3 regions of the Glutamicibacter sp. AOP12-B1-11 genome follow, and region 3 is predicted to be linked to each of the others. Evidence: riboswitches for the same ligand, from Rfam matches in the RefSeq annotation. Region 3 holds a riboswitch; each other region holds the start of a gene.
What was found. A riboswitch is a leader RNA that binds a small molecule or an ion and turns the genes downstream of it on or off. The one in region 3 is predicted to bind S-adenosylmethionine.
Positions count from the first base shown of each region.

Region 1: another riboswitch for S-adenosylmethionine. It lies ahead of ACT3UQ_RS14785 (acyl-CoA dehydrogenase family protein); the one in region 3 lies ahead of ACT3UQ_RS00895 (ABC transporter substrate-binding protein).
Region 2: another riboswitch for S-adenosylmethionine. It lies ahead of ACT3UQ_RS09400 (flavin reductase family protein); the one in region 3 lies ahead of ACT3UQ_RS00895 (ABC transporter substrate-binding protein).

Region 1 is NZ_JBQSYL010000025.1:62,375-69,849, forward strand. Features, by position in the region: gene ACT3UQ_RS14780 (acyl-CoA dehydrogenase family protein) at 12-1,241, opposite strand; gene ACT3UQ_RS14785 (acyl-CoA dehydrogenase family protein) at 1,275-2,501, opposite strand; SAM riboswitch class I at 2,556-2,646, opposite strand; gene ACT3UQ_RS14790 (GntP family permease) at 3,132-4,493, opposite strand; gene ACT3UQ_RS14795 (CdaR family transcriptional regulator) at 4,756-5,817, opposite strand; partial or broken gene ACT3UQ_RS14800 (aldehyde dehydrogenase family protein) at 5,814-6,116, opposite strand; gene ACT3UQ_RS14805 (helix-turn-helix domain-containing protein) at 6,626-6,928, opposite strand; gene map (type I methionyl aminopeptidase) at 6,993-7,475, shown strand, end outside.
Region 2 is NZ_JBQSYL010000013.1:6,339-13,813, reverse strand. Features, by position in the region: gene ACT3UQ_RS09425 (TetR/AcrR family transcriptional regulator) at 1-129, opposite strand, end outside; gene ACT3UQ_RS09420 (SPW repeat domain-containing protein) at 236-607, opposite strand; gene ACT3UQ_RS09415 (dihydrofolate reductase family protein) at 814-1,392, opposite strand; gene ACT3UQ_RS09410 (AMP-binding protein) at 1,476-3,086, opposite strand; gene ACT3UQ_RS09405 (PQQ-dependent sugar dehydrogenase) at 3,226-4,347, opposite strand; SAM riboswitch class IV at 4,581-4,697, shown strand; gene ACT3UQ_RS09400 (flavin reductase family protein) at 4,804-5,304, shown strand; gene dnaB (replicative DNA helicase) at 5,959-7,314, shown strand.
Region 3 is NZ_JBQSYL010000001.1:175,568-183,042, reverse strand. Features, by position in the region: gene ACT3UQ_RS00915 (acyl-CoA dehydrogenase family protein) at 1-628, opposite strand, end outside; gene ACT3UQ_RS00910 (ABC transporter ATP-binding protein) at 679-2,301, opposite strand; gene ACT3UQ_RS00905 (ABC transporter permease) at 2,340-3,230, opposite strand; gene ACT3UQ_RS00900 (ABC transporter permease) at 3,246-4,202, opposite strand; gene ACT3UQ_RS00895 (ABC transporter substrate-binding protein) at 4,214-5,854, opposite strand; SAM riboswitch class I at 5,977-6,067, opposite strand; gene ACT3UQ_RS00890 (MetQ/NlpA family ABC transporter substrate-binding protein) at 6,384-7,295, opposite strand; gene ACT3UQ_RS00885 (methionine ABC transporter permease) at 7,321-7,475, opposite strand, start outside.

The sequences.
Region 1 (7,475 bases), on a different contig from region 3:
CTCTGTGGATGCTACTTCGAGGCGCCGATGGCCCAAACCCGCGGCAGCTCGGTGCCGTTGACCGCCAGGTCGCCGATCAGCCGGGCCTTGAACACCCACGGGTTGTGGTTGCCGGCGGTGCGGGCATTGCGCCAGTGCCGATCCAGGTTCTTCGAAACGCTGGTGGCCGAAGCGGCCAGCGCGTCGAAGGCGTGGGTGATCGCGTTGAGCACCAGCGGGGTGAGCACCACCTGGGCCTGCGCACTGGCCAGCTCGGCCGCATCATTGGCCGCCTCGTCTTCCTCCGCCGTCGCCTCGCCCTCGTGCAGCGCCAGCGCGGTTTCATAGGCTCCCTGCAGGGACTGCGACACGCGTTCCACGGTTCCGGCCGCCGCGAACGCAGCCGCCGACACCTCGCCGATGACCTGCAGCAGCTGCGGATCTTCGGCGGCCACGTTGGCGGCGCCGTGGCTGAAGGTGCGCTTGCGGGCCTTCAGCTCGGCGGCGAAGTCGCGTTCGGCGGCCTTGGCGGACCCGGCCAGCACCACCAGCAGCACCTGCTGGTAGAAGGCGGTCTGGTACTTGAAGCGGGTGTCGAAGTCGATCAGGTCCTCCTCGGCGACGACCGCGTCGGTGAAGGTGGAGGTTCCGGTGCCGGTGGTGCGCTGTCCGAAGCCGTCCCAGTCATCGGCCAGCACCACGCCGGGCTGGTGCCGGTTGACCGCGGCGATCACGCGCTTGCCGGTATCGGTGCGCTCGGCGTAGGTATCCAGCCAGTCGGCGAAGATCGAGCCGGTGGAATAGTACTTGGTGCCGTTGACCAGGAACCCTCCCTCGCCATCCGGGGTGACCTTGGTGATCACCTCGCCCACCTTCACGGTGCCGATCTCGGTCCAGGAATTCCCCACCAACTCCCCGGCGGCAAAGCGGGCCAGCCACTTGTCGCGCCCCGGCCCCGGGGCGGCTACCAGGCGGTCTTCGACGAAGGCGAAGTGGGCGCGCAAGGCCTGGGCGATGCTGGAGTCCGCGGCGGCCAAGTCCACGAGCAATTCGAAGAGCTCGGCCAAGGTGGCCCCTGCCCCGCCGTGGGAGACCGGGACGCGCAATGCGCCGAAGCCGGCGGCGGCCAGCTCGGCCACCTGCTGGTGCGGCAGTTCTCCGCTGCGGTCGCGTTCGGCGGCGCCGGCGGCGATCTTTTCAAAGTGCGGGGCGAAGCGGGTTTTCAATTCAGCCAGGCGGTTGGCGGTGGCAAGTACGGTCATCAGTTCGGTCCAATCCGTGGGTGCGGTTGAGGTTTAGGTGTAGAGCGAGAGCGGCTGGGTTTCCCCGCGCAGGAAGTACGCGCCGACCTCGATTTTCTTGTAGTCCACCGGGTCGTGCAGCGAGTGGGTGCGCACATTGCGCCAGAACAGATCCAGGCCCACATCATTCTGCGTAGAGGAGGAACCGGTGACCTCGAAGATGCGGTTGGCGACCTCCACGCCGATCTCGGTGGAGACCACCTTGGCCTCGGCGATTTCCACCGCCAGCGCCGCGCGTTCGGGCTGGGTGACATTCCCGGCCTTGGCCAGCAGCGCATCGAATTTGCGGCCGAGCTTCTCGGCCAGGGCGGCCACCGCGGCGGTGCGCGCCTTCAGCTCGCCCACGGTGCGCTGGAAGACGACGTCCTGGGAGTAGGTCTCCGCCGCCGAGAGGAACCAGGCGTTCTTGCGGCCCAGCAGGATTTGCTTGCCGCGGGCCAACGCGCCCTCGGCGATGCCCAGGTAGAAGTTCGCGAAGGCCAGCTGGATCCCGGGGGTGAGCAGGGTGGACACCGGCTCGTCGGTCACCGCCCCGAGCAGATCGGCGGCCTCGATGCGCACGTTGTGGTACTTCAGCGAGTTCGAGGCGCTCAAGCGCTGGCCCAGGTAGTCCCAGTCATCGACGATTTCCAGCCCTTCCCGGTTGCGCGGGAGGACGAAGGCCAACACTTCGCCGTGTCGCGGGCCTCCGGAGACCTCGGCGTTGACGACGATCATCTCGCCGACTCCGGAGCCGGTGGAGAAACGCTTGAAACCGTTCAGCCGGAAGCCATCGTCCTCCGCGGTGAGCGTCAGCTGCGGGTCCACCGGATTCACCGAATCGCCCCAGAGCCAGCCTCCGGCCACGGTGCGCCGCCACCACTCGGCCTGGGCTTCGGCCGGAGCGTAGAAGGCGATGCCGGACTGGTTGATGTAGTGGTAGGCCAGCAGCTGGGAGATGGACCCGTCGGCCGCGGCCAGGATGCGGATGGTTTCAAAGGCGGTGGCCCAGTGCGCTCCGGCTCCCCCGAATTCGGCCGGAACCAGCAGGTTCAGCAGCCCGGCCTCGCGCAGCAGCTGCACCTCGGCGAAGGGCTGCTCGTGTTTGCGGTCGCGCTCCAGCGCATCGGCGGCCAGGGTGGCCGCGACCTGCTCGGCGATCTCGCGCCAGTGGGCGAGCTCGGCCTCGTCTGCGCTCCCGGTGTAGGGAACGCGGGGCAGTTGCGTGCTCAGTACGGTCATTTTCGTTCTCCCTTAGAGTCTTGCTCCGAAGGAAGCAGAAAGTTGCTTTCTGCTGATCCATCGAACCTGGCGTTAGCACTAGCTGCGGAATGCAGGCTTGCTGCGGCGTCGTCGAGCCAGGTCTCTCAGCCGCTCTGGATGGTTGGTACTTCGAGTGAAACACCGCGGCATGAGCGGATGGAAGGAGCACGTCATCCGACGGAATAGTCGGTCAGAAGTCGTCATAAAGCGAGATTTCCGGCGGACTTGGACCGCCCCGAAGGCGCTGGGACGCCGTCATACTTCTGGAGGTTACGTCATCGGCGATCGGAGAGCTTGATATCCGGATCCAGCATCAATCGTCCGGGCACCTGTCAGGGGGATCTCGGTTTCTCAATTAGCCGACAGCGATAAGCGTCAGCGAATGCGGGGGTGGATCATGGATCCAGCGATCAGGCATCCCGGATGGCCGGATTGCCGGTCGTTGTTCCCATGCCCGTAATCCTTGCCCAGCAAGCCAATGGGGAAAGCTGGGCTGTGCTCGAAGTTGCAGCCTTGCCTTGCCTATTGCGGCCATCCCGCCAGTTAAACCAATAACCGCGCCATCCTCTGATGGCGCGGTTATTGGTTGATGCAGGCTTCTTGGATTTACTAGAGCAGGAATGCCCCGAGGATCCAGACGGTAGCAAATGCGGCGGTGCCCTGGATGGCGGTGGCCACGCTCAAGGTCTTGTAGGCCGTGATCACCGGGATGCGGCTGAGCTGGGAGACCACCCAGAAGTAGGAATCGTTGGCATGCGAGACGACCATCGCGCCGGCGCCAACTGCCAGGACACTGAGCACCATGCCCAGTTCGGAGTCCAGACCGAGGGATCCGAGCATCGGGGCGACCAGCGCCGAGGTGGTCACCATCGATACGGTGGATGAGCCCTGCGCCGACTTCAATGCCGCGGCGATCAGGAATGGCACAGCCAGTCCGAGACCCAAGCCGCTGAGCGAATCGGAGAGGATCGTGGTCAGCTCCGAGGCTGCCAGCACAGCACCAAAGGCTGCGCCGGCACCGGTAATGAGCAGGATGGGCGCCGCGGTGCGCACGGCTTCGTGCATCTGCTCGTTGAAGTCGGCAAGCTTCTTATTGCCGTTCAGCAGCAAGGTCGCGGCGAGCAAACCGAAGATCAGCGCGATCACCGGGGTGCCGATGAAGGACAGTGCTTCCAGTGCGGCGCCTTCGCCGAAGGGATGCGATGGAAGCTTGGCGATCGATGCCGCGCAGATCAAGACCAGCGGCACGAGGATCGGCAGGAAGGCCAAGCCAGGGCTTGGCAGCTTGCCGAAGCTTGCCCGCAGCTGCTCGTAATCTATTTCGGCGATGTCGTTCTCATCCTCGGATGGCAGCGGAGTCCAGGTGGACTTGTTGAAGCGGCTGGCATAGAACAGCCCGGCCATGGCCGAGACCACTGCCACCGGCAGGCCGATGGCGATGATCAATCCGAGGTTGTCGGCGATGCCGATGGACTCGGCGGCTGCCAGCGGTCCTGGGGTCGGCGGGACCATGGTGTGGGTGGCATACAGGCCGGTCATCAAGGCAATGGAGGTGGCCAGCGTGGAAACACCGGTGCGCAGGGTGATGGCCTTGCGCAGGGAGTTGAGCACCACGTAGCCCGAGTCGCAGAAGACCGGTATGGAAACGATGTAGCCGATGAGCGACAGCGTCAGGTTGGGGAATCTGGTGCCCAGCACCTTGATCAGCGCATCGGCCATGGAGATCGCGGCCCCGGAACGCTCCAGGATGATGCCGATCATCGTGCCGAAGAGGATTACGAGGCCAATATTGCCCATGGTGCTGCCAAAGGCGGTGGTCACCGTGGAGGCGACCTCGGCGATGGGGATCTTGTAGGCGAAGGCCGCGAGGATGGCCGCGCCGATGAGGGCGAGGAAGGGGCTGATTTTCCAGCGTGCGGTGACCAGCACAATGGCCACCACGAGGATCAGCAGAACGAGGAGTTCATACACGGCGAGTTGGCTCCTTTGCCAATATCTGTGGCCCCCAGCCCGAACCTGCAATGGCGCAGGCGGTCGTTCTGGGTGCGAGTTCCGGCCCGTTGCTGCCGCCCGCTATTCCGCCAGGTCAAGCTGCTCAGGCTTTTCCTGCGAAGGCTGTTTCGGCCGGGAGGACCGGTTCAGCGGGCGCTCAACTTCGAGCATCTTGCCAATACTAGGGACTGCGGACTCAATCGCCTATGGGCGCACGCCCATATTCTTATGCCGGAAATTCCTAGAATATGTGTTTCTGGTCTAGGGCGACCGCTGCGTAGATGGCATGCTGCAGCCGCACCGCCTGGCCGGTGTGGCGGATGTCCACCCCGGCGATCAGGGCTATGCGCTCCAGACGCTGCACCAGGGTATTGCGGTGTATGTGCAGTTCGGTTGCGGCCTGGGTCATCGATGCTGCGGCTGTGACGACCAGCAGCGTCTTCGCTTGCTCTTCGCTCAGGTCCCGGGCGGGCCGGGCAATATGGCTCAGGCTCTGCGCCGGTGTGCGCGCGATAGCGGTGGCGATTTCCGGGCTCCAGATCTCCCGGTTTCGTCGCTGGGGTATCAGCGCCGGGAGCGCCACGAGGGCACGGAGGGCTTCGGCTTCGGCCAGCAGGTGTCCGGCGCCTTCTGCCGGGGCGGAGGCAAGATAGCGCTCCGTTGCGCCTTGGTCTTCCTCGAAGGCCGGTTCGTTCGCCAGCCGGATCCGCCAGAACGCACCGGAGAGGTTGATCCAGGAAGTGCGCCGGCCCTCAACGGCCGGCACATCCAGCAATGGATCCTGCGCGCTGCGCGGGATCCATGCCTCCAGTTGCGTTGGTCCGCGCAGGCCGTGCGCTGCCAGGCTCCGGTCAATGGCTTCTGGCTCGGCCCATCCGGCCAGCAACGCGGAGATAATGTCCCGGGCTTCTGTTTCACGGCGGGTACTGCGCGAGTGCTCGCGTTCCTGGGTGAAGAGCAACTGCACGGTCAGTGCAATCAGATCGGCTAGCGGCTCGACCTCATGCGGGGCTCCGGTGACGCCGACGACCCCGCACAGCTGATTATCCAGTGTGAGCGGAACGTTGACCCCGGGCTGGGTTCCGGCGCTGCCATCGGCCTGGCTGACGCGGATGATCTGGTTGCGGCGGATCGCCTCGGCGCTGCCCTCGTGATGCGTTCCGATGCGGGCCGCATCGGTGGAAGCAATGATCACCCCGTGGGAATTCATGATATTGACATGGCGGTTAATCGTCGGCGCGATGGTGTCGACGACCTTTTGCGCCAGTGCGCTGCCTAGCCGGGGCTGCTCCTGTTCGCTCATGGTTTTATCCTAGCCGTCCGAGTAGCTGGGACCCTTTCCATACCCCAGCCGGACTGCTTGAAACCGCCAGATGGCATGTTCGCGTCCATGCCGGCTCCGGTATTCACGCGGAGATTGCCAGCCTGGATTTTCTTCGCAATCAGCAACGCCTCGGAGATGTCTCGGGTGAAAATGATCGAATTCAGCCCGCAGCCATTGCCGAAGGCTTGGCGCAGTACGACCGCGCGGGAATCTTCATCACTGAATTTTGTGTCCGAGAGCTCCGGCCCAATGATCTCTTCTTTTGACACCGACATTTCGGCTTCACATTGTTCAGGACGGTTGGCGGAACGAAGGGCCCTCCGCGCTCACCGGTTCTCCGCAGGTAACCAGTTCGGCACCTTCTGCGAGGCCCGCGGCCATGTACCCGAGCACGCATACATTCAGCACGTCTCATTATCACCGGTGGCAGCTTCAGCATCCAGGTAGTAGATGAAGACCGCCGCTGGGCAAGGAAGCCCTCGCTTAGATCGAACCCGCGGGCACGTGCACCTCATCGGGTTGCCACAGGGCAGGCCACTAGGACTCAACGCCATGCTAGGCATGCCCATGCACCAACGCAGCCTGCACGGGATTTGAAAGGGCCCCTCGAACGCCCGCCAGGGCGCTCCGTACTAAGCGGAACTTCATCAACAAGGTCGGCTGAACTTAGATGATTTGACCGCGCAGGAGATTCCGCTGGAAAAGATCAATGAGGACTACTGGGCACAGGAGAGCGGAGCGATCGCCAGGGGCGTGATCCGCTTCGAAAGCGCAGCATTTCAGCGAACTAGCTCGCAAGCCGCTCGCGCGCCATTCGGCTGGATCGGGCACCGCTGGCGTCCGGCTCTTGGGCAAGCACGGAATTCCATAGTTCATCCAGCGAGAGTCCAAGGACCCCCGCGATGGCGGCAATAGTTGAGAATGCGGGGGTGGCCACTCGCCCGGACTCGATCTTGCGTAGCGTCTCCGGGGAAATTCCCGCGTCAAAGGCAATGTCAACCATGGTCCGCTCGGCTCTTGCCCGGCGCAAGAGGGCGCCGAGGCGCTCGCCGCGTTCGAGTTCTTCAAAAGTGAGGGGCAATCTAACCATAAAACCAATTATAGTACCGGTATAGTATGGACGGTATTGTTATTGGTTTTATGAAAGGCTTCGCATGATCGAGATCCTGAATTCCCACGAAGCTGCCCGGGCTAAGGTCACCGGAGCTCTCGTGGGGCAGATCCTGCAAACCCTGCGGGACCGCAGCGTGGTGGGCACCAACCTTTTGGACATCAACGCTTGGGCCCGCGAGATGATCCTCGGAGCAGGCGCAGAATCCTGCTATGACGATTACGCACCAGCTTTTGGGCGCGGACCATTCGGCCACTACATCTGCACCGCGGTCAACGATGCGGTGCTGCACGGATTACCCCACGACTACGCACTGGCCGACGGTGATTTACTGACCCTGGATCTTGCGATTTCCAAGGAAGGCATCGCCGCTGATGCTGCCATCAGCTTTATCGTGGGGCCGACCCAGGACACCGTAAGCACCCAGCTGATCCAAGCCACGGAACACGCGTTAGCTGCCGGAATTGATGCGGCCCGGCCAGGGGCCAAAATTGGCGATATTTCCTATGCCATCGGCACAGTCTTG
Region 2 (7,475 bases), on a different contig from region 3:
CCCATCGAAGCCTTGCGCCGCGAACAGCTGTTCGGCTGCATTCAGGATGCGGGTGCGTGCGGAGGCTCCGGTTTCGTCGTTGGCACGAGGAGAGTGCTTGCCGCCGTGGGTCGGGGTGCGCAGGGGCATTGGGGAGATCCTTCCGCGATTGAGCTGCGGGCAAGAATGACGCGTGCGACTCAGCGGGCTCTGCCCGTTGTCCCGCACGCGTCCGGTTGCGTGTTGCAGATGGTTGTCAGTGCGCTGCCCGCGTGCCGCCGTGGGCTTCGTGGCGCATGTGCATCGCCGGTGCTATTGCCCAGAGAGAAGCAACCAGGCCGACGGCGCCACAGATCCACGAGACCCAAGAAGCAGTGGCATAGCCGCTTGCATAGGATCCGAGCCAAGGGGAGACGACCAAGAGCGCGCTGACCGCGGCCAGCACCCACTCCAAGCTGACCAGCCGTGGCATGGCGACACTCCATATGCCGACTACGACCATCAGGGCGCCAAGGCCCACCATCAGGTTCATGGACATCGTGGTGCCCGCGACCCATGTTGTCGACAGCGCGGCGTATGCGCCAGCCACCACGACAACCCAATCTTGCCACCGAGTCCACTTCTTCATTGAAAATCACCTTCCTAGAGGTCGGAGTGCTCCCTTTGGGAGTCAATTTCCAATTTATGTTTGATTGACCGCCCGGTCAATAGTTTATCCGGGGTACCGGACTGCGGCTGGGGAGCCGATTCGCGCCGCGCATGCCGCCGGGCAAGCAGCCCTCTGATGGTCGTATTTCCGGTAGCCAACGACGACTTTTTGCCGGTTCACCGGCGCTAGTGATGCAGGCTCGGGCGATAGATGAGCTCTTGCGTCCGGCCATCGAGCAGTCGGGACTCTACGAGTTCCAGGTCGAAGTCCTCGGCCCCCTCGAAGATCGGTGATTGCCCGGTCAGTCCGGTGAGCACCGGGAAGATGGTGACTTGGATATAGTCGACGAGGCCGGCTGCCAACAGCGAACGATTCATGGACAGCGAACCGTGAGAGCGCAGCGGCACCAGCGACTCGGCTTTCAGCCGCGGAACTACGGCAAGGGCATCACCGCGCTCAATGGCCGCGTCGGGCCAGTCCAGCGGGCCGACGAGGGAGTTGGAAATGACGGTGGCAGGCTGCTTGTGCATGGCCTCGCCCCAAGGGTCATCCACATCCGTATATTTCTCCGCCTCGGCCCAGAACTGGGCAAAGAGCCGATAGGTGTTTGCGCCGAAGACCATCCGGCAGGGTGGCGAGTAGTGCTCGAGCCGCCGAGCGAGCAGCTCCGGGCCCTGTTTGCCCCAGTAGCCGCCCCAATTTCCGGTGGCGCTGCCGAAGCCGTCGAGGCTGGAGAAGATGTCGAAGGTATATGTCGCTGCCATGGGAACTCCCCGTGAAATCGGCGCTAAGTGCACCTCACCTTACGCCTCGCAGGTGCGCGGGGGAACCCAAAGCAGGCATCAAGTCAGGCGTTCTCTGAATGCGCTGCAAGGCTTCGATTGCGCAGCACGTTCTTTTGCACCTTGCCGGTAGAGGTGCGCGGCAGATCCTGCGGGAACACGATGGTGCGTGGCACTTTAAATCCAGCTAGCCGTTCGCGGGCAAAATTGATCAGGGTCGCCTCGTCCAGGCTCGAACCTGTGGTGCGAATGACATAGGCGACCGGACGCTCGCCCCATTTGTCGTCGGGGACGCCCACCACCGCAAGATCCAGCACCTGCGGGTGCGCGGCGAGAGCCTGTTCGACCTCAATGGTGGAGATGTTCTCTCCACCTGAAATGATGATGTCCTTGGCCCGGTCACGGACCTGGAGGTAGCCGTCCGGGTGCATCACTCCCAGATCGCCGGTATGGAAGTAACCGCCGAAAAAGGCCTGCTCGGTGGCTGCCTCATCGCGGTAGTAGCCAATCATCACGTTGTTGCCGCGCAAGACGATCTCACCCATGGTTTGCCCATCGGCGGGAACGTCCACCATATTCTCGTCGACGATGCGTGCGCTTTCGGCGGTCAGCATGCCCACGCCTTGGCGGGAGAGCATTGCGGCTCGCGTGTCCGCATCCAGTTGATCCCAGTCATCCTGGTATTCACAGATGGTGTAGGGGCCATAGACCTCGGTGAGCCCATATACATGGACCACCTCGATGCCCAGCTTCTGCAGCTTCGTGATGATTGCCGGGGACGGCGGGGCGCCGGCGGTGGTGATACGCAGCGGATCGCACAGGGCGTGGGCGCGCGGTGAGTCGGCAATGATCGAGCAGACCGTGGGGGCTCCGCACAGATGTGTGGCGCAAAGATTCTCAATGGCGTCCCACACCGCATCCTCGCGCACGCCGCGCAAGCACAGGTGCGTGCCACCCGCGGCGGTGACCGCCCAAGGGGTGCACCAGCCGTTGCAGTGGAACATCGGCAGGGTCCACAGGTAACGGGTCTTTGCGGTGAAGCCTTGGTGATGGGCCTCGCTCAGCGAGTTCAGGTAGCTGCCGCGGTGCGAGTACAGCACGCCCTTGGGTTTGCCGGTGGTGCCCGAGGTGTAGTTCAACGTGATCGGGGCGCGCTCATCTGCCACCTCGTAGCTCAGGCGTTCCTCGCCGGCCGCGTCCAGCAGCTCGCAGAGCACCGCGTCCACGGCGACGGTCGGGCGCGTACCGGCGTATTGGTCATCGGTGATCTCGATCAACGCTTCCAAGCTCGGAATCTCGGAACGCAGGGTCGAAGTATTTGCCAACAATTCGGTATCGGCGAACAGCAGCTTCGACTCGGAATGATCCATAATATAGCGCAGCTCGGGCGCCGACAGGCGGGTGTTCAGTGCGATCAGCACGCCCCCGGCCAGCGGAACCGCGTAGTGGGCCATGAGCATCTCGGGAGTATTCGGCGCAAGTACCGCGACGCGGTCCCCGGGCGCGATCCGCGCCTTGACGACCTGGGCGAAGCGTTGCACGCGCCGCTCGAATTCGGCGTAGCTGTACCTGCGGGTCCCGTGGATCACCGCGGTCTTCGACGGGTATACCTCGGCCGAACGCTGCAGGAATCGCAGGGGTGTGAGTTCCGAGTGGTTAGCCTGAGTCATGACCATGTGTGCGATATCCTTCGATTCGTATCCGTGGTTTCCTTCAGCCTGCGCCTGTGAGCTGAAGCACTTGCGACCTTCATGGTGGCATGGACCTCGGGTTCAATCCAAGAACCGCAGTATCAATTCGTTCAGTGGCCGAAATTCAGCGCCGGGTGGCAGTTCGGTCGATGAGCGTCTCCGGGGAGATGCCGAGAATCCTGTCGTCACCCTCTTGCGGGGTGCCGCGACCGTCGGTGTTATTCGTCAGCACCCAGAGCTCGCCGGTCTCGCTGACCTTCACGTCCCGCAGGCGCCCATGGTCACCTACGAGGAACTCGGTGGAATCGTGAGGCGTGCTCAGCTCCACGGTTCGCAGGCGCTCCCCGCGCAGGTTGGCGATGTAGAGGACCCCGTCGTAAATGGTGATGCCGCTGGGGCTCGCGGACTGCGTGCTCCATTGCTGGATCGGGTCGCGGTATTCGGGATCTTCCGCAATGCCTTCGTGCGCCGGCCAGCCGTAGTTGGCTCCGGGCTCAATAATGTTCAATTCATCCCAGCGGTTCTGCCCAAACTCGCTGGCATACATGGTTCCGTCGGGAGCCCAAGCGATACCTTGTGGATTGCGATGGCCGAAACTGAATACCGGCGAACCGGGGAAGGGGTTGTCGCCGGGGACCTCGCCCTGAATGGTCAGCCGCAGGATCTTTCCGCCTAAACTTTCCAGATCTTGAGCCGAGGATTCATTTCCAGCGTCTCCCACGGTCGCGTAGAGCATCGAATCCGGTCCGATGGCTAGACGCCCCCCGTTGTGAATTCCTGCCGATGGCAATTCGGACAGGATCGTCCGCGGATGACTCAGCGCGAGCGCACCGCTGTCGCCGGAAAGTTCGAATCGCTGGATGCGGTTGCCGTCTTCTGCGGTGGAGTAGGCGAAAAGGTAGGGCTGTTGAAAGGCCAGCCCAAGCAGTCCGCCTTCGCCACCATGAACTACGTCGTCCAAGCGGATGATTTGCCGGGCATTGCCCGCTGAATCTATTTCCACGATCCGCCCCGAATCGCGTTCTGAAACGATCAGCGTATTTTCGGCGAAGACCATGGACCAGGGGGCGGCTAGCTCGGCTGCGATCCTTCGCGGTTCGGGCGACTTGGTATCGACTGCCCTGCTGCTTGACGTGGCGCCGGGGGAACGCGGTGCTTCGGCGGCGCATCCGGTGAGCATCGCGGCGCAGGCGAGAATTCCAAGGAAAACCGTGATCTTCGGATTACCAGCTATTCGAGGCCGCATGGTTTCAGGCTAGCAAGATCCGTTCGCTATGCAAGAGGCTGGGCGCTTCGTATCGCACCGAAGGGGAGCGGTATCAGCGGGCCGCGCAGCCGCATCCGAACCCTCCTGTGATTGAATAAATTTCCGATGGACCCTCGAATACTTGTGGCTCATCGAATTTTGGGTTGAATATTTCGATTTGCGAAGCAATTTGTTTGACGCGCGGGAGCTTAGGCCAATATCGTTTTAATCAGAATCATGAGCGTCAGCTAAAGGCCCTGGCTAGCTGGCCGGCAACCCTCTATACGGTAGCGGGGTGCTCCAGGTGAAGATTCGGTGTCGCGCAACACCGCACGATACAAGTACCGCACATCGAGGCGTTAAACCTTCGACGGCGGGTAAGAGCAAGTCAAAGCTGCTTTAGCCTGCCGCCGACCGTCGCCGTACCGGTGGGCATGAAGCAAAGGAAGTCAAGGCATGTCTTTGAATCAAGAACTTGACGCACTGACGCTGCGCAAGGTTTTCGCCCAGCACCCATCGGGAATTGCCACTCTGTGCGCCGAAGTCAACGGGGAAAAGACGGGAATCGTCGCCTCCTCATTCACCGTAGGGGTTTCCTTGGAACCGGCGTTGGTGATGTTTGCCGTGCAGAAAACCTCGAACACTTGGCCGAAGCTGCGGGACGCAAATCGAATCGGCGTTTCGGTGCTCAGCGAGCGCAATGAAGGGGTCTGCAGGCAGATCGCTTCCAAGAGCGGAGATCGATTCCGCGGTGTGGACACCCACACCAGCGACGACGGCTCGTTGTTCATCCATGACTCAACGCTGTGGCTCGACACGACGATCTACAGTGAGGTTGAGGCCGGAGACCATTGGGTCATCCTGTTGCAGGTCCATGGCCATAAGGTCGCCGAGCATTCACCGTCGATTTTCCATGATTCACGATTTCACTCGTTACCAGTCCCGGAACTCGTCTAAATAGTTGTCTTCGCTTCGCGCCACCTGTCATTTTCGCTGACAAGTGGCGCGCAGTCGTTTAACTGGCCCGGCGAGCTTGGACCGCGCGGGCGCGTTAAGTTCATATGACCGCAGAGGGGTGCTCTGCATCGAATTGTGGATTACTCGCCTCGAAGTTACGTTTCAGTAGCTTTTTGGAGCGGTGACTACCGCGTTCTTCACGAAGATTCTTTCCACAAAACTATCCACACCTCTGTGGATGGTACGTTGATAAGTCGATGAAGCGGGTTGAAAACACCGGAATCCCGCGAGATATGCTGTGGATAACGTCATTTGCGAAGGTTGACTCTACAAAGAAATTAACTTTCTATCCACAGGTGTGCAAACAACAAACTCCAAGTCAGATAGTCATTAGCGCAACTTAAGTGGGGTAATCCACAAGCTTCTCCCCAAGTCGCACACAGGGTCATCCACAGCTAGAGGGGGATTATCCACAGATCTTGTGGATAACAGAGTTTGCGGCTATGGATAAGAGACCTACTGTTGGCTTTGGGACTGATATATCCACAGGTACCGCCGACACGATAACGTCGGTTGGCGGTGACATGCTTGAGTGTTGCCATCATGGCACAAGGGTATTTCCCAGAGGGTCAATAGGGGATGGAAGTGTCAGTTATGAGCGCGGAGCCGGTCTACGAGAGTCAGGGTTCGGAAGCGGGTCGCACCCCGCCGCAGGATATTCCTGCCGAAATGTCGGTTCTTGGCGGCATGATGCTGTCGAAGGATGCGATCGCCGACGTGGTCGAGGCGCTGCGCGGAACAGATTTCTATCGCCCGGCCCATGAATCCATTTTTGACGCAATCATCGATCTCTACGGACGAGGCGAACCAGCCGATGCCGTGACGGTCTCCGATCTGCTCACCAAGCGCAGCGAGATCGCCCGCGTGGGTGGCGCCGCCTATCTGCACAACCTCATCCAGCAGGTGCCCACCGCCGCGAACGCCGGCTACTACGCCGAAATCGTGCGCGAACGCGCCGTATTGCGCCGACTGGTCGATGCCGGGACCCGGATCGTCCAGATGGGCTATTCGCCCGATGGTGAGGTTGACGCGATCGTCAACGAGGCGCAGGCCGAGGTGTACAAGGTCGCCGAGAACCGCAACAGCGAAGACTACGTGCGCCTGAGCGACATCATCGAGGGAACCGTCGATGAGATCGAGAATGCGGCGAACGCCGGCGACGGAATTACCGGCGTGCCAACCGGGTTCTACGAATTCGACGAACTGACCCAGGGGTTGAAGGGTGGTCAGATGATCATCATCGCCGCCCGCCCCGCAGTGGGTAAGTCGACCTTCGCCCTGGACTTCGCCCGTTCCGCGGCAATTAAGAACAATATGGCCACCGTCTTCTTCTCGCTGGAAATGGGCCGCAACGAAATTGCGATGCGCCTGCTCTCGGCAGAAGCATCCATCCAGCTGCAGGATCTGCGCAAGGGTTCGGTGGAAGACGCACAATGGACGAAGATTGCGACCACGATGGGTCGCTTGAACGAAGCTCCGCTGTTCATCGACGATTCGCCGAATATGTCCATGATGGAAATCCGCGCCAAGTGCCGACGGCTGAAGCAGCGCAACGAGCTGCGCATGATCATCCTCGACTACCTGCAGCTGATGAGCTCGGGCAAGCGCGTGGAATCGCGCCAGCAGGAAGTGTCCGAGTTCTCGCGTAACCTCAAGCTGCTGGCCAAGGAACTCGACGTTCCGCTGGTTGCCCTCTCGCAGCTGAACCGTGGTTCCGAGCAGCGCACCGACAAGAAACCAATGATCTCGGACCTTCGTGAATCGGGATCGATCGAGCAGGACGCCGATATGGTAATCCTGCTGCACCGTGACGATGTCTACGACAAGGAAAACCGTCCGGGTGAAGCCGACGTGATCATCGCAAAGCACCGTGCCGGCCCCACCAAGACCATCACCGTGGCGTTCCAGGGCCACTATTCGCGCTTCAGCAACATGCAGAACGACGGCTAGCCTGCCGAGGCAGGCCTACGGCACAGGGCAGGGTCCAGAAATCCGCAAGATTTCTTGGCCCTGCCCCTTGGTTCAGCTGCGTTCTCCGTGCATGGCTTCGTGCCGATGATAGTGCTGAAAGCGCCGTCCATTCGCGCCGCGCGTGGGGCTGGCTGCCTAGA
Region 3 (7,475 bases):
CGGTTCCGGTACCGGTCAGCGGCTGGCCGAAGCCGTCCCAGTCGTCAAGGATCTCCACCCCTTCGCCGTGGCGGTCAACGATTGCGTACTGGCGGCCTTCGACGCCTTCGGTGGAGGCCATCACGACTACCCAATCGGCGAAGATCGAGCCGGTGGTGTAGTACTTTTCGCCGTTGAGCACCCAGCCGACAGCGCCCCGGCTGAGCCGGGTGTTGGTGGTTCCCAGCGCGTTGCCACCACGTTCGGTGGCCGCATTGCCGAAGATCTGGCCGGCGAGCACGCGGGGGAACCAGCGGTCCTGGAATTCTTGGGGCTGCAGCGCGATCGTTTCGACAAAGGAGAAGTGGCTGCGCAGCAGGTGGGCGACGTTCGAATCCGCGGAGGCCAATTCGATCAGCAGCCGGAAAAGATGCTCGTGGCTGACCGGTTCCCCGCCGTGGCTGCGCGGCACACGCAACGTGGTGAAGCCGGCGTCCTTGAGCCATTGCACCTGCTCGAAGGGCAGGATCCGCTGCTGCTCGCGCTGCGTAGCGCCCTCGCCCACGCGGGCGAAGACCGGAGCGAAACGCTCAGCCAGGGCCTGGTAGGTGGCTTCGGGACTCAGGGTTTGGCTGAGGTCAATGCTCATGTGCTTCTCATTCCTTGTCACTGGAAATCTGTCTGGGATGAATCTGCCGCTCAGGCGCTGCGCAGGTGCTCGAATTCGCGCAGCACCGCGCCGGGGTTCGCCGCAAGCAGGGTGCGCGTGTATTCATGGCGGGGGTTGGAGAACACCTGCTCAACGGTTCCGGTTTCCACCAGTTCGCCGCGGCGCATCACGCCCACCCGGTGGCTGATCCGTTCGACCACGTGCAGGTCATGGGAGATGAACAGGTAGGTCAATTGCTGTTCGGTCTGCAGCCGATCGAGCAAGTTGAGGATCTGTTCCTGGGTGAGCACATCGAGCGCGCTCAATGCTTCGTCGAGGACCAGGATCTTCGCGCCGCTGGCCAGGGCGCGGGCGATGGCCACGCGTTGGCGCTGGCCCCCGGAAAGTTCCGGCGAGCGCTTGGCGGCCAGTTCCGGGGCGAGGTTCACCTGCGCCATCAGCTCGTTCGTACGTGCTTCGCGCCAGGCTGAATCGCCAAGCCTGTAGTTGCGCATCGGCTCCTGGATGATCGAACGGACCGTTTGCCGGGGGTCCAGAGCCGAGTCGGGGTTCTGGTAAACCAGCTGCGCCTCGCGCCACAGCGCGTAGCGCTGCTTGCCGCCGATTGAGCTGACGTCCTGGCCGTTCACCTCGACGCTGCCCTGGCTTGCGCCAAGCAGCCCCATGATGATTTTAGCCGTCGTCGACTTTCCCGATCCCGACTCTCCGACCAGCGAGAAGGTCGTGCCGCGAGCCACCTCGAAGCTGACCTGCTGGACCGCCTGATGCGCCTTGGAACCCTGTCCAAACTCCTTGCCGAGGTCCGTCACGCGAATCGCCACGTCGCTGATTTCGGCCGTGTCTCGGCGCTGGTTGGTGGCGTACGCCTGGTCGAGCAGGGCCTTGGTGTAGTCATTGGTGCTGCTGGCAATCAGCTCGCGGACCGAACGGTCTTCGAGAACCTCGCCACCATTCATCACCAGCACCCGGTCGGCGATGTCGGTAGCTACGGCGAGGTCGTGGGTGACGAACAGGACGGTGGTCCCCTTCTGCCGGGCCAGGGACACGAAGACTTCAAGCACCGTGCGCTGCACGGTGACATCCAGTGCGCTGGTTGGCTCGTCGGCGATCAGCAGCTGCGGATTCAGCGCGAAGGCGATGGCGATCAGCACGCGTTGCTTCAGCCCGCCGGATAGCTCGTGCGGGTACTGGCTCAGGCGTTGCTCCGCCCGGTCGATCCCGACGCTGCCGAGCAGTTCGATGGCTTTTTCACGCCACCGGTTCTTGGGCACCGAACGGGACGGGTGTAGGCGGAACACCTCGATGAGCTGCGAGCCGATGGTCTTCACCGGGTCGAGCGAGGCGCCCGGGTCCTGCGGGACCAGCCCGATACCGGCGCCCCGGATATCGCGCCATTGACGCAAGCTCAGCGCGGTGACCTCGGTGCCGCCAAAGCGGATGCTGCCGGTGGTGCTGGCGTCCTGGGGAAGCAGCCCGATCAGTGCCTTGGTCAGCGTCGATTTCCCCGAACCCGATTCGCCAACGATTGCCACGATCTGCCCGGCCGGGATTTCGAGGTTGATCCCCTGCGCGGCGAGGGTGCCTTGGGCGTACCGCACCGAAAGATCCTCGATGCGCACGACCGGGTTGGTGCCGGTGTTCTTGGTAGTCATAATCTGATCCCTTCACAAATTTTGGTCCCCGATGCCGGTTAGAAGCGGAATGCCTTGTTGATTGCGCGGCCGAGCACGGCGGTGAGCATCACTGCCGCGACGATCACCAGCCCCGGAAGCGTGGTCAACCACCAGGCGACGGTGAGGTATTGGCGGCCTTCGGAGATCAGCAGCCCCCATTCGGGTGTTGGCGGCGGCGAGCCGAATCCTAGGAAGCCGAGCCCGGAGATCGCCAGGATCGCCGCACCCAGGTCGACCGCCAGCAGGGCGAGCACCGGGCCGATCACGTGCGGGATGATATGGCGGCGCAGCACGGTGAGGTAGCCGCCACCGCTCATCAGCGCCGCTTGCACGAAATCGCGTGAACGTACGCGCAGCACCTCGGTGCGGACAAGCCGCGCGAAGGCCGCGATCGAGGCGATGCCCACACCGAGTCCCAGCGAGAATGGACCGGGTTCGGTCGCGGTGACCAGGATCAGCGCGATCAGGAAGGCGGGAACCGCCAGCACCACGTCGACGAAGCGCATCGCGACCGAATCGGCGAAACGGCCGGCGGTGGCGGCGAGCAGGCCCAGCAGGCTGCCCACCACGCTGCCGATCAGGCAGGCCAGTCCGGCGGTCATCAGCGTCTGGCTGGTTCCGTGGACCACCCGGGCATAGACGTCGCGCCCCAGGTGGTCGGTTCCGAAGGGATGGGCCAGCGATGGTTCCGCGAGCTTCTGCTGCGGCACCCCGGTGAGCGGGTCCTGCCCGGTGAACAGCCCCGGCAATACCGCCCAGGCGAGCAGAAGCGCCAGCGGGAGGAGCACCCACCAGTTCCGCAACCAGCCAAGCAGCGTGGCCTTGGGCGTGGCGCCATGCTCCGGTCGGAGCGCGCTGCCAGTGGCCAGCTCCACGGCCGGGGTGCCCCGTTCGGTCAAAAGACTCATGATCGTTTCCTTTCCCTAGGCTGCCAGCGCGCGAGGCGAACCGGCGTGGGAGGTGATGATGCGTGGATCAAGCTTCGGATGGATCAGGTCGACGAGCAGATTCACCGCGGTAAAGGCGGCGGCGGTGAGCAGCACCAGTCCCTGCACCAGCGGGATGTCCTGCACCGTGACCGCCTGCAGCACCAGCTGGCCCAGTCCGGCACGGGCAAAAACCGTCTCGGTGATAACGGAACCGGCGAGCAGGGTGCCGATGGTGATGCCCGCGATGGATAGCGCCGCCGGGGCGGCGTTTTTCAGCGTGTGCCGGTAGAAGATCCATTCCTCGCTGGCGCCCTTGGCCCGCAAGACATCGACGAAGGGCTGAGTGTTCACCTCGTGCACGCTCTTGATCAGCACCTGGGCGATGGGTGCGCTGAGGTGGATGGCCAGAACGAGGATCGGCACCGCCAGCGAGAGGAACGAGCCGTCCGGGAACAGCGACATCACCCCGAGCTGCACCGCGAGCACCTGAAGCAGCACCAGTCCGAGCCAGAACACCGGGATGGAAATCATCAGCGGTGGCAGATTCAGCAGGGCGTTGCGGACCCGGGTGCGGCGCGACAGGCTGGCGGCGGCGGTCAACGCGACCGCCAGCACCAGCGCCAGGGCGAAGGCGCTACCGGCGAGCAGCAGCGTGGAGCCGATGACCTCGCCTATTCGGGTGGACACCGCCGAGCCGGAGGACAGGGAATAGCCCAGGTCTCCGGTCAGCAGCGCACCGAGCTGGGTGAAGTACTGCACGATCAGCGGCTGGTCATAGCCGTAGTAGGCCTTCATCTGCGCGATCGTTGCCGGATCCGCAGACGAGTCTGCGGAGAGGAAGATCGTGACCGGGTCGTTCGGCAGGGCCTGCACCGCGAGGAAGACCGCGGTGTAGGCCAGCAGGATCACCAGCAGTGCCTGACCGATGCGTTGTGCGATGTATCCACCCATGTTGAGTTCCTTTAGCCGTTGCTCTTCCAGGCGCCCTGGAAGATTGGTGCGGTGCCGGAGGTGAAGTCGATGTGCGCGTCCTTGTTGGCGCCGTACACCTGCACTTCGTCCCACAACACGAGGGTCAATGCCTTGTCCAGTACCAGCGCGCGCTGCTCCTCGCCGATGAGCTCCAGATGCTCTTCTTCGGTGGTCGCCGCCTGCTCGCGGGTGAACAATTCGTTCAGTTCCTTGTCGGCGTTCAGCGTCTGGTTATTTGTCGCCGGCGCGTAGACCGGCCCCAGGCCGCCGTAGGCGAACTGGCGGGTTCCGAAGAATTCGATCTGGTCATCGACCATGGCGTTGGTCAAAAATGAATTGTCCGCAGCACGGTTGACCAGCTGCACTCCGATCTCCCGCCATTGCTGTTCGATCAGCTCGAAGGCTGGCTTGATGACCACGGAGTTATTCGAGCTGGCCACCGTGATTTCAAGCTTCTTGCCGTCCTTCTCACGGATCCCGTCCGCACCAACGCTCCAGCCCGCTTCTTCAAGCAAGGCCTTGGACTTCTCCGGGTCATAGCCGAGCTCGGCAGACAGATCCACGAAGCCCGGTGCCTGGTGGTTGAGGATCGATCCTGCGAGCACATAGCTGTCCGAGAGGACCGTGTCCTTCAGCGCCTGGCGGTCGATTCCCACCTGCAACGCCTGGCGCACCTTGGTCTCGGCCAGCTTGCCCGAACCGATTCGAATCGCGGCATGGTTGGTAGTCAGGTCCACGCCTTGGGCGGCGAAGATCTGCCCGCCTCCGGCGCTGAGCACCTCTTCGTCAACGGGCTGCAGTCCGCGGACCAAATCGACCTGGCCGGACTGCGCCGCGCCGGCCCGGTGGGCAACTTCTGGCAGGTACTTGACGACCAGTTGTTCAAGGTATGCGTCACCCTGGTTTGCTGCGGTTTCCGGGGCCCAGGCGTAGTCATCGCGGCTGGTGAAGGTGACTTCTTCATCTGGCTTTTCGGACTCGAAGACGAACGGTCCGGAACCGACGATCTGCGATATTGCGGTTTGCCCTGCATTGTCCAGTTCCAGTGTGCCCGGGGATACCAGCCCGGCGGTCACCGAGGAGGTGGAGCGCAGGAAGTTCGCATCCGGGCGTTTCAGGGTCACCTTGACCTGGTTCTCGCCGACGACCTCGGAGCTCTTGTAGGCTGAAAAGTCGACGTTCGGTTGAATCTGCGCGGATTTCACGCCTAAGCCCAGCGCGTCCAGATTTTTCTTGACCGCTTCGGCATCCAGGGCCGTGCCGTCCGAGAATGTGACGCCATCACGAATGGTGAAGGTGAATTCGGTCTGTGCCTTATTGGCGGTGAACTCGGAGGCGATCCAGCCTACGAGCTTGCCGGATTCGGTATCAAAATAGGTCAACCGGTCCAGCACCGAGTTCAGCACATTCGCCTTCTCGTAGAAGCGAGCGGCCTGGGTCTGCCAGTTGTTGATCGGGGTTACCTCGGCAAAGGTGAAGGTTCCTCCCTCTACCGGGGCGCCTGCTTCCGCGGAAGCTGCCGGCTCGGAGCTCTCCGCGGTGGATGCGCTGTTGCCGCCACAGGCGGTCAGCGAAAGACCTAGAACTGCGAGTAGTGCTGCGGCCTTCAGGCTCAGTGGTGTGTTGCGCATTTTCTGGTGTTCCTCTCGGTAATTTCCCGAGGATTACGCCGAAATCCCGATCCTGCCGCGGTATTGCGGGGCGGGAAGAAGGCAGACTTCTCCCCTGTGCGGACCGTTGCGAAATCTAGCAATCTCCATCGGTCCTGGCCTTAGCACCGCTCCCTGCCGGGATGGTTGCTGCAACGTCAACGAGCCAGGTCTCTCGGTCGCTCTGGATGGTTATCATTCGGTGTCTTTGCCGAACAATTTAAGTCTGCGCGCGCAGGTGCGGTGTGACCAACCATGACGTTATATACGCGTCACGAAGTCATCCCAATACACACTTTGGGGCAAAAACAGGCCCTGAAGCCGGTCACTAATCGTCATAAGTCAGTTCGTGACGCTGCTGAAAAGATTTCCTTGACAGCAGTATCCCCGGCCCCGCGTGATCAAGGGTGGATTTGCTCGCTCGCCAACGAAACATTCGGGATAAAAGCGAACGGCCAGCCCGAACCTCTCTGGTTCAGGCTGGCCGTTCGCATAGTTCCAGTGAGCGGCCCTACTCGGCGGATACCGGAGTCAGCACTCCTTGGACCAACGGATCCTCGGTGTTCTTCAGGTATTCCTGCAGTCTTGGATCGGAGAACACCTCGATTAGCTTGGCTGCATCGGCAGTTTTGGAGAACTCGGTGCCGAAGATCAGCTTGGAGGCGAAGGTTCTAGGCGGTTCCGGGAACAGGATTCCCTTGTCGCGGCCGACCTTTCCGGCATCGAACTGCGACACGTATCCGATGGCTGCATCCACATCGTCTAGCATGCGCGGCATGGCGAGGAGGTCTGCTTCCTTCAGCTCGAAGCCGCGCGGGTTGTCAACCACGTCGGCCATCTTCGCGGTACGCGGTTCGATGTCGGGGTTCAGGCCGAGCAGTCCCTCGCGCTCCAGGAGCCAAAGCGCTTGCCCCTGGTTGGCGACGTCGTTAGGCAGGAGCAGCGTCGACCCCTCGGGGAGAACCTCGACCGATTCGTAGCGGGTGGAATACAGACCGAAGCCCCATTGGTACAGTTCAACGGTTGGCGTCAATTCCACGCCGGCGGCTTCTGCCGATTGCCGCATGTACCACTCATGTTCAAAGATGGTCGCGTCGAACTGCCCTTCGGCCACGGCGCGGTTCGCCTGGATTGGATCCTGAAGCCCAATGGGTTCTATCTCGATTCCATAATCCGGCGCGATGGTCTCGGCCACGAATTTCAGGATCTTCTCTTCCCCGGCCATTGCCGGTTCAAAATGGACCTTGAAATTCGTTTTGCCGGGCTCGGTGGACGCGAGCGCTGGAGCGGACTTTTGCTGAACCAGCAACGCGCCAAGGACGAGCGCCACAATGGTCGCGCATGCCGCGATGGTCCAAGGCAGTTTCGCGGTGTTTTTACGCAGAGTGAAGCCATGGTCATGGCCTTTGGGTGAAGTCGTCATGTTCTTCTCGTTTGTTCTAGGGCGCTTAGGGGCGGGCCAGCGCGCGGGCGATGCGATCGCCGAGGAATTGGACTGCTTGCACGGTCAGAATGAGCGCAAGGATCGTGGCAAGCATGACATTCATGTCGAACCGCTGATAGCCGTAGGTGACCGCCAGATAGCCGATGCCGCCGGCCCCGA